3 regions of the Vibrio gigantis genome follow, and region 1 is predicted to be linked to each of the others. Evidence: predicted binding sites of a transcription regulator. Region 1 holds the regulator's gene; each other region holds the start of a gene.
The links. Region 1 encodes PurR, which represses purine synthesis genes. Its sites were predicted from a motif close to TNANGNAAACGTTTNCNTNA; they were not measured.
Positions count from the first base shown of each region.

Region 2: a site for PurR is predicted at 1,664-1,683, ahead of purT (formate-dependent phosphoribosylglycinamide formyltransferase). Genes of this name have one in related genera too.
Region 3: a site for PurR is predicted at 1,210-1,229, ahead of OCV56_RS12510 (NCS2 family permease). Genes of this name have one in related genera too.

Region 1 covers NZ_AP025492.1:2,344,793-2,348,079, reverse strand. Annotated here, with positions in the region: gene OCV56_RS10295 (TVP38/TMEM64 family protein) at 1-206, opposite strand, end outside; gene OCV56_RS10290 (TfoX/Sxy family DNA transformation protein) at 340-930, opposite strand; cyclic di-GMP riboswitch class I at 1,058-1,143, opposite strand; gene purR (HTH-type transcriptional repressor PurR) at 1,314-2,318, opposite strand; gene torD (molecular chaperone TorD) at 2,634-3,281, opposite strand.
Region 2 covers NZ_AP025492.1:1,481,470-1,484,756, forward strand. Annotated here, with positions in the region: gene OCV56_RS06715 (thiopurine S-methyltransferase) at 1-308, shown strand, start outside; gene purT (formate-dependent phosphoribosylglycinamide formyltransferase) at 423-1,598, opposite strand; gene cdd (cytidine deaminase) at 1,766-2,653, opposite strand; gene OCV56_RS06730 (LrgB family protein) at 2,996-3,287, opposite strand, start outside.
Region 3 covers NZ_AP025492.1:2,818,678-2,821,964, reverse strand. Annotated here, with positions in the region: gene OCV56_RS12515 (aminoacyl-histidine dipeptidase) at 1-185, opposite strand, end outside; gene OCV56_RS12510 (NCS2 family permease) at 1,249-2,538, shown strand; gene gpt (xanthine phosphoribosyltransferase) at 2,623-3,087, shown strand; gene frsA (esterase FrsA) at 3,177-3,287, shown strand, end outside.

The DNA of each region.
Region 1 (3,287 bases):
GCTGCCCCAGGAATGGAAAAGGCGGTGATCAATACATACGCAATGAAGTAAGTCGCTGCCGCTACAATAAAGTTACTTCCAATATAGTCATTTAGCACCGCTTGCTGTGCTTTGGCATTTTCCAGTGTGAGGTATTGGCCAAAGTTAATGCCTAATAAAACGATCGTTATGACCAATACAATACCCAATATCATTTTCTTACTCATTGATACTTCCTCAAATTTTCAATGCATACCATTAGTATAGATAGACAGGCAAAGCATAGATTAACTTTCACCAGATATAAAAAAAGCCGCAGTGAATGCGGCTTAGTTATGTATATAGTTTGCACTGACAATGTTAATTGACGCGATTGATAAGCTCTTCGCGACGCTGCTGCGGTATGACAGACCAATGTGTTCCATTGATTGCACCTTCTAGCGCCCACAGTAGTTCAATACTGACAGAGGACGCATGCGATTCCTTGATGGCGTTAAAGGCGTTTACAGAGCCAGATTCATATAAACGTTCTACGGAATCGATTCCTGCTTTTTTCAACATACGCTCAGTGGCGAGTCGAAGATTTGGTAGATCTTTGAGTCGGGTTGGCTTAGCAGAAGACTGTTCAGCTTTTTCTTCTTTAGCAAAACCCAGAGACGTCGTTGCGAGTTCCAAGATTTTCTCTTGGTCTTGCCACAGGCCTTCAGGTAAAGCGAAATATTTAGTAACGACAGGGAAACCACGTTTTTTGTAGACGTACGGTTGAAACCCTTGTTGTTCGAATTGCTTCGTTGTGCATTTGTCTGCTCGTATGTGCAACTGGTCATTTACAACCAGAGCAAACATAGTGTCATCAGCAAAAAGACCGAAGCCACCAAACATTGAGCGTGATTTTATTTTTCCTAGGGACTCAAATAACTTCATCGAGTCCTTTAGTATCGGTTTATCCATGTTATTTATCTCGGTGTATTTGAACTACGCCACCAAATAAGCAGGTCCGAGAGATTAGCAAAATGTTGCAATTAAATTGTCAATAAGCCGTAAATTACTAAATTATTAGTAGTTACTGCATTTTGCCATCGGTAACCCCGCTACCATACCAACAAGTGGTTTAGGCCGGAAGCTTTGCGTCTCACTCTTTCGAGTGGTTTGCCCTGTGCGTGACTGATTAAATAGAATAAAGTTTTTGTTGAATGAAGCTCACAGTTGATATTTCAAAATGTGATGTTGCTTCAATTAATGATCTTTCTGTTGTGCATCTGGGTTCATTATGGTTGCTGATAAAAAAAGCGCACCTAAAGGTGCGCTTGATGAAATTAAACTCAAATTGTCAATTAATTTAACGTTTTAACTGTACTTCGTTCAACAATTTCAGGGTGCATTTCGAAGACACGTTTTTCGTGATCTTTGTCTTTTATGCGCTCTAATAGAATTTCGAATGCATTCTTGCCAACACGACGCTTTGGTTGGTGAACGGTGGTTAACGGCGGGGAGAAGTATTCAGCCAGTTCGATATTGTCGTAACCGATCACCGAGATATCTTCAGGAATGCGAATGCCTTTTTCTTGCAAGCGGCTCATTAGGCCGAGAGCCATTGTATCGTTAAAGCAGAATACCGCCGTTGGACGATCTTCTATCTCAACGATTTGTTCTGCAGCAAGAACTGCCGTATCACACTCGAAGTTGCCTTCGATGATCATATTTTCATCGGCAGAAATCTTAGCTTCGTTGAGTGCGCGCTTGTAACCGGCAATACGTTCAACACATGCTGCTTTGTCTAAGTGGCCACTTAAACATGCAATCTTAGAGTGACCTCGTTCAATAAGGTATTTGGTCGCTAGGTAGCCACCTTCTTCAGAGTTATCGATGATCTTATCAGCTTGAGAACTCTCTGGTCCCCAGTCCATGATAACTTTAGGGATGTCAGCATGACGGTCTAACATCTCTCTTAGTTCTTCAGTTAGGTCAGAACACATAACTAAAATGCCATCTACACGTTTCTCTGCAAGCATTCGAATGTAGTCACGTTGCTTTTCATAGATGCCGCCCGTATTACACAGGATCAAAGTGTAACCTTGACGGTAGCAGTAACTCTCAACACCATCGATAACTTCAGAGAAGAATAGGTTAGTTGATTGAGTCACTAGCATACCTATAGTGCGTGTTGTATTGCACTTCAAGCTACGAGCAACAGCACTTGGTGCATAGTTCAGTTCATCTACCGCTTTGTTTACTTTTTCTTGAGTTGCTTCTGCAACAAAGCGAGTTTTATTGATTACGTGAGAAACGGTTGTTGTTGATACGCCGGCTAAGCGAGCGACATCTTTTATAGTGGCCATGGTTTTATCCTATTAGAAGCTACTTTCCCAAAGTACGGAATAAAGTAGCCGTTAAGCTACCTAACTAAGAGCTTAAATTTGTAGGGCTCTTTGGGTACTAAAGTGCTAAAAAACAAAAAACCGCTATTGAGCGGCTTGTCTTAACACCGAAATGCTCTGAACTTTAATAAGCATAGCATTTCGTGAATGTTTCATATTTTATCGTTTGCGGTCACAATTTTAGACTGACTAGAAATTACTCGCAATAAAATTCACCCAGAAATCCGGGTGAATTGTCACATTCTACTGAATTTATTTACCTAGTCATCCAATAAGCTATTCACCAGCTAAATATTGAGTGTCTAATTGACAGAATGCGAGTAGCAAAGATGAGACTGAAGCGTAGAAACCGAATTCATCAATGTCATGACATTTTACATTGAACTTTGGTACCCAAGTAAGCAGCTGCTGTTCAATAAACTGCTGTTGAATGGCGAACGATTTCTCTAGTTCTTCTTCAAGTTCAGTTTCGTTAGAACGGATGATCAGGTTGCCAAGGAAATCGAGTTCGATAGCGATGTGGTCTGCTGGCTCTTTTAGGTCTTGGTTCACCACTAAGTTGTGTTTAGCCATGATCTCTTCCATATCTTTTGCTGGTTTATCGTTCAAAAGGCCAGTTTCGCCGATATACATCGAAGCGTAAGGAAGAGCGCCGTGTTTATCTGTCTTTAAGAAAAGATCGCAAAAGTCTGCAGACAGCTCTAGCTGAGCATCTTCACGTGTTTGTAGACGGTTAAGCGCATCTACTAACTTATCTATCGATGGTTTTAGTGTTTGATTTTCGCCTAAACCAGTTAGGAAAGAACGAATTTCAACAGAGTGGTAGTGATCGAGTTCTTCTTGAGTGAGCTCTTTAGCGAATAAGCTTGATAGCCACCAGTATATTTCTGCTCTTTGCTCGTTGAATGCTTTCGTATCTTTCATTTCTTA
Region 2 (3,287 bases), 860 kb from region 1:
TCGACACTATTTATGACCGTGCTTCTTTGGTTGCTTTGCCTGAAGAGATGCGGGTTCAGTATGTAGAGCGTTTGAAACAACTGCTGAAACCGGGCGGTAAGGTCCTTCTGGTGACTCTGGATTACGACCAAAGCGAGATGGCGGGGCCTCCGTTTAGCGTACCTAAACTAGAGATCGATCAGTTGTTCTCTGGATACAAAATCACATTGTTAAATCAAGATATTGCAGACGATGAACATCCGAAGATTGCTAAGAAAGGCTTATCTCGATTCAGTGAGGACGTGTATTTGATTGAGTCAGATACATAAGTTCAGTTTGCTTCGTTAAGCCAACAGGTAACACCAACAAAAAGACGGGCTCGGTAGCCCGTCTTTCTTATTATTCAGATTTGAACTCGTGATTGCTTTGAATTGAATTGCTGGTTAGTAAATCATTTTTACTTTCGAAGCGCTTTCGATGGCATCTTCGATTGCTGTCTCTGTGCTATTGCGACGAGTTAACGCCACACCAAGACGACGACGGCCGTCAATGTCTGGCTTACCAAACAGACGAACTTGCGTTTGTGGTGCCTCTAATGCTTCTGTAAGGCCTTCAAAACGGATGTTAGTTGATGTGCCTTGACCAAGGATTACTGCAGAAGCACAAGGGCCATAGTGAGTAATTGATTTGATTGGCATCCCCGTAAATGCGCGAACGTGCAGTGCGAATTCCGATGAGTCTTGAGACATTAATGTCACTAATCCAGTATCGTGTGGGCGAGGGGATACTTCGTTGAAGATAACGTGATCGCCTTTAACAAAAAGTTCGACACCAAAGATACCGTGACCACCTAATGCATTAACCACTTGTTCAGCTGTGTATTGCGCCGCTTTAAGTGCATTGTCTGACATTACTTGTGGTTGCCATGATTCGCGGTAATCACCGTCTTCTTGGCGGTGACCGATAGGTGCGCAGAAGTGTACGCCATCAACAGCGCGAACGGTCAGAAGGGTGATCTCGTAATCGAAATCAATAAAGCCTTCAACGATCACGCGACCTGCGCCAGTGCGCCCGCCTTCTTGCGCGTAATCCCAAGACTTCTGAATGTCTTCTTCTGTCTTGATGACACTTTGGCCTTTACCAGAAGAACTCATTACTGGCTTAACAACGCAAGGCATACCCACGAATTCAACAGCAGCAGCAAAGTCTTCAAAGGTATCTGCAAAGCGGTAAGGTGAAGTGCTCAGTTTCAACTCTTCTGCGGCTAGGCGACGAATACCTTCGCGGTTCATCGTTAGCTTGGTCGCGTTCGCAGTTGGAACGACATTTAAGCCTTGTGCTTCTAGCTCCACTAGCTTGCTGGTGGCAATAGCTTCAATTTCAGGAACCACATAATCTGGTTTTTCTAGTTCGATGATTGCTTGAAGTGCATCGCCGTCTAACATGTCTAATACATGGCTACGATGCGCTACTTGCATCGCTGGCGCGTCTGCATAACGGTCACAAGCAATAACTTCCAAGCCTAAACGTTGGCACTCGATAGCAACTTCTTTGCCGAGTTCACCTGAACCTAATAGAAGTACACGAGTAGCATTTTCACGAGTAGCAGTACCAAACATAGAAATTCCTTCCGATCTTTTGAACGATTGATTGAAAACGGGGTGATCATACTTATTTCAATGACAAAAGCAAACGTTTGCGCGAGTTGTTGCGTTAATTACAGGCATAAAAAAAGCAGCCCTGTTAAATAGAGCTGCTTATTTAAACTTTTGTTAACCAGATGTACTTAGATTGCTAAGTAAGTCACTGGAATGTCGGGATTAATCGCTTCTAATGTAGATTGCGTATCCGCCAGATGACTGATGCTACCTTCGCCGATTTCAACCAAAGCAGCACTTTCAATTTCTTCGAAATTGAAGCCAGCCAGTTTCAGTTGAATCAAGGCTACTTGTAGAGGAGGCAGGCTCGGATTGAACGCCGCATTTTCTGCGTAAGCACCGGTGAAAACCTCACCTGACGTAAGCTGTAGTGAAACACCACTTAGGTTTTTGGTGTAAGGAGCGTGGCTGCGGTTTAGTGCTGCTAGCGCTTCTACAACAATAGGTGTTGTTTCTTCTGTCGTGTATTTATGATCAAGCTTAGTCATTAGGCCAGTTGTCACACCTAAATCAGCAGGGCCGAACGAGTCTGGCAGGTATTCTTGTAGTGACATCTCATCACGTTGCGGAAGCTGAACTTTAAGCTCTTTTGCTGTGGTCAGTTCATTCATAAACTGGCGACAGTGACCACAAGGGCTGAAATTGATTGTGATATCTGAGATGCCTTGTTCGCCTTTCATCCAAGCGTGGCTGATTGCAGATTGCTCAGCGTGAACGGTTTGACCAAGTTGAGCACCAGCGATTTCAAGGTTTGCACCAAAATACAGAGTTCCAGACAAACCACGTACGATTGCACCAACATAAAAGTCAGATAACGGAGCGTAAGAATACGCTGCGGCAAAAGGAAGTAGCGCAATACGTAGCTCGTCATCCGCTAAACCACTTGCTTGCAGTAGGCTGGCAAATTGCTCTGGAGACAATGTCGCGTCAAAGTTGTCTGCTAATACGATGTCACTCAAAAGTGCTTTGATTACTGTTGGAGCACTTTCCAGCGCCAGGGTAATACGACTGTTCATGTTGAATCCTTAATTGACCTTAGGCTTTAAGTTTATGCAATGTTCAGGAATTTTCTGTGATAAAGATCACTATTGAATTGTTGTTGTTACATTGGTTTGCATAATTAGAGTGAGGTCACACTTGAAATCGATTGCAAGAGCTATTTCCACAGCTGATATCTCACTTACTGCCCGTAATAGAGCGTGATTTGACTGCTATTACTGAGTAAATGCGATAAAAAAGCCCAAGCCAACCCTGAGATAATCAGAGTTCTGCTTGGGCTACTTGTCATGCTTTAAACCGTTAGCCAAATTTATTAGGTAACCAATGAACGAGCAGCGTTTAAACTGTAATAAAAATGGTTAAGAGTAGAACCAAACTACAAGCGAAAATACACTCGGCGCGATAATTGAGGTAATAACGCCACAGAGCACAAGCGCTAGAGAACTGAATGCAGCATCTTCTTGGTTCTTTTCAGCACATGTCGCAGTACCTAAAGCGTGAGATACGGTACCCATGGTTAAACCACGTGCAATAGGGCTCTTAATACCAATGAGGTTATAGATCGGGTAAGCGAAAGTGGCTCCAAATAGGCCAACAATCAATACCAGTATTGCCGCAATTGCTGCTTCACCACCCAAATGGCTCGACACT
Region 3 (3,287 bases), 470 kb from region 1:
TTGATGAATACGTTGCCCGTTGGGTCACGACGTACGTCTAGGCCTTGCTCTGTTGCCCAAGCAATAATGTATTGAGCAAGCTCTTCTTCATGCTTAGAAGGGTGTGGGATTGAGCAAATTTTATCGAAGAACTGCCAGATAGGGGCAGGGGATAATTTACTGATCTCAGAATGGAATTCAGACACGGATGACTCCTTTTTTATTTGATAACCATATATTTAGGTTTTGTATAGATAAAAACCTAGAACAAAAAACTAAAATATGGGTCTGTTTTGATGGCAACAGCATACCACTTGAGTGTTTTGACGAGTAGCGCTTCTAAACCTCAAATAGCTCAAATTTTGAAAGCGATCTTGTCTATCTGATCATAATTAGGCGCCTTGATGCTTATAAATAGCACAGGCAAACGTTTGTTTAATTCAATTTTGTAATTTAATTACATAATCGGGTTTGTAAAATAACCGGAATTAGCCAAAAGTGTGACGCGTAGCAAAAAATACTTGTAATCTTTTTTCTTTGAGGTATATTAATAACCAACTTCTGAGATGAAGAGTAAATGCTCAAAGGATGAGTCCGTTTTATCGCCTCCAAGGAACCGAGAAATCAAATTCGTTTTTTATTGATTTATTAAGGTGATAGTTATGAAAGGTTTACCATCTGCAATGTTCTGGCTTAACAGCTCTGTTTACACTAGCAACTTTGCATACCCTACAAGCTTTGGTTACTAATACCGTAAGCATGTAACTCGAACAGTTTTGTTCACCCCTATATATTGGAATTCTTTTACAGCCCTTTTGGTTGACAGATTCTACCGCCACTCAGTTTTGAGTGGCGTTTTTTTTGCCTGCTACTTTTCCAAACCGCTTTATCTCGTCACTTTCCCTGCTGTTCTGCATGGTTGTTTTTTAAACGCCAAAATATCAATTTGCGCCTTATTACTGATCCTGTTGAAAAATACACAACTCTTGTGGGTTTGAATTCAGAATTTAATGGCTAAATTCTCTATCAAAATAACCGATGGTCGAAAAAGTAACCAAGATTTCTTATTGTGTTTAATAGTCTTAATTGACTGTTTATTAAGATTATTTCCTGGTAATTACTTCGTTTTTAATCGCTTTGTTTCATACGGCATTCTGATAAATATCGATTAGAGCCTTAATTCTATCTGGAATTTGTTATTTGATAACTTTATAATCCACAGCCAATCGATTACGCAACCGTTTACTTTTACCCTTATAGGATTCGATAATGTTCGAAAAGCTATTCAAACTCAGTGAAAACGGCACCAATGTGCGCACTGAAATCATCGCAGGTCTAACAACCTTCCTAACAATGGCTTACATCATTTTTGTAAACCCAATGATCCTAGCTGATGCTGGTATGGACCACGGCGCTGTATTTGTAGCAACCTGTTTAGCGGCTGCTATTGGCTGTTTCATCATGGGCTTTGTTGCTAACTACCCAATTGCTCAGGCACCAGGTATGGGTTTGAACGCATTCTTTACCTATGCAGTTGTTATGGGGATGGGTTATACGTGGCAAGTTGCTCTGGCAGCGGTTTTCGTATCAGGCGTAATCTTCATTTTCTTAAGTATCTTTAAGATTCGTGAATGGATTATCAACTCGATTCCTATGTCTCTGCGTGTTGGTATCTCTGCGGGTATCGGTCTTTTCTTAGCGTTTATTGCTCTGAGCAATGCTGGCATCGTTGTTTCTAACCCTGCAACTAAGGTGTCTCTGGGCGACATTACCGCGATTGCTCCTATCCTTGGCTCATTAGGCTTCTTCCTTACGATTGCTCTTGTTCACCGTGGTGTGAAAGGTGCGGTAATGATTGCAATCCTAGCAATCACGGCTCTTGGTATTATTATTGGTGACGTTCAATACGGCGGCATCATGTCTACACCACCAAGCCTTGCACCAACGTTCATGCAGCTTGATTTCTCTGCTGTATTTGAAATCGGTATGATTTCAGTGGTATTCGCATTCTTGTTCGTCGATTTGTTCGATACAGCGGGTACTCTGGTTGGTGTTGCAACAAAAGCAAACCTAATCAAAGAAGACGGCAAACTTCCTCGTCTAAACAAAGCACTGCTTGCTGACTCTACAGCAACATCTATTGGTGCATTGCTAGGTACATCAAACACAACTTCTTACGTTGAGAGTGTTGCGGGTGTCGCTGAAGGTGGTCGTACTGGTCTAACGGCCGTTGTTGTTGGTATCTTATTCCTACTGGCTCTTTTCTTCTCGCCACTTGCAGGTATGATTCCGGCTTACGCAACATCAGGCGCGCTTTTCTATGTAGCAATTTTGATGATGTCTGGTCTAGTTGGCATTGATTGGCGTGATCTTACGGAAGCAGCACCAGTCGTGGTAACATGCCTGCTTATGCCGCTGACGTACTCTATCGCTGAGGGTATTTCACTAGGTTTCATCGCTTACGCTGCAATTAAGCTGCTAAGTGGTAAAGGTCGCGATGTTTCACCTGCTGTGTGGGTAATGTCAGTTATCTTTATTCTTAAATACATTTTCGCTTAATCGTCTACATTTCTGCTTCATCGCTGAAGAGGCTATGTTTGAGATAGCCTCTAATAACATGACAAAATTATTAGGTTTTATACTATGAGCAACAAATTCATTATCACTTGGGACAACATGCAGACTTACTGCCGTCAACTAGCTGAAAAGCAAATGCCAGCAGAGCAGTGGAAAGGTATCTGGGCTGTAAGCCGTGGTGGTTTGGTTCCTGGTGCAATCTTGGCTCGTGAATTGGGTATTCGTCACGTAGATACGATTTGTATTTCTAGCTACGACCACGATCACCAACGTGATATGACAGTCGTTAAAGCTCCTGAAGGTGACGGCGAAGGTTTCTTAATCGTTGAAGACCTTGTAGATAGTGGCGACACTGCACGTAAGCTTCGCGAAATGTACCCTAAAGCAAAATTAATTGCTGTATGTGCTAAGCCTTCTGGCGCACACCTACTAGACGAGTACATTGTTGATATCGCTCAAGACACATGGATTGAGCAGCCTTGGGATACTAGCCTAAGCTATGTTGAGCCAGTAAATCGCAAGTCAAAATAAGCGTAAACTTAGTTTTTTGAGAAATGACCCTTTATAGGGTCATTTTTTTTTATATTATTAGTGACAACCATTTCTTATTAAGTATCCCAATGTCTGAATCAGAAGAAACGAGCTCGAACCTTTCGGAAACCTTGTTTGTAAAGCACAAGCAGGCGAAAGAGACCTCAATGTTGACACAATACATGCCAAGCTCTGAAGCG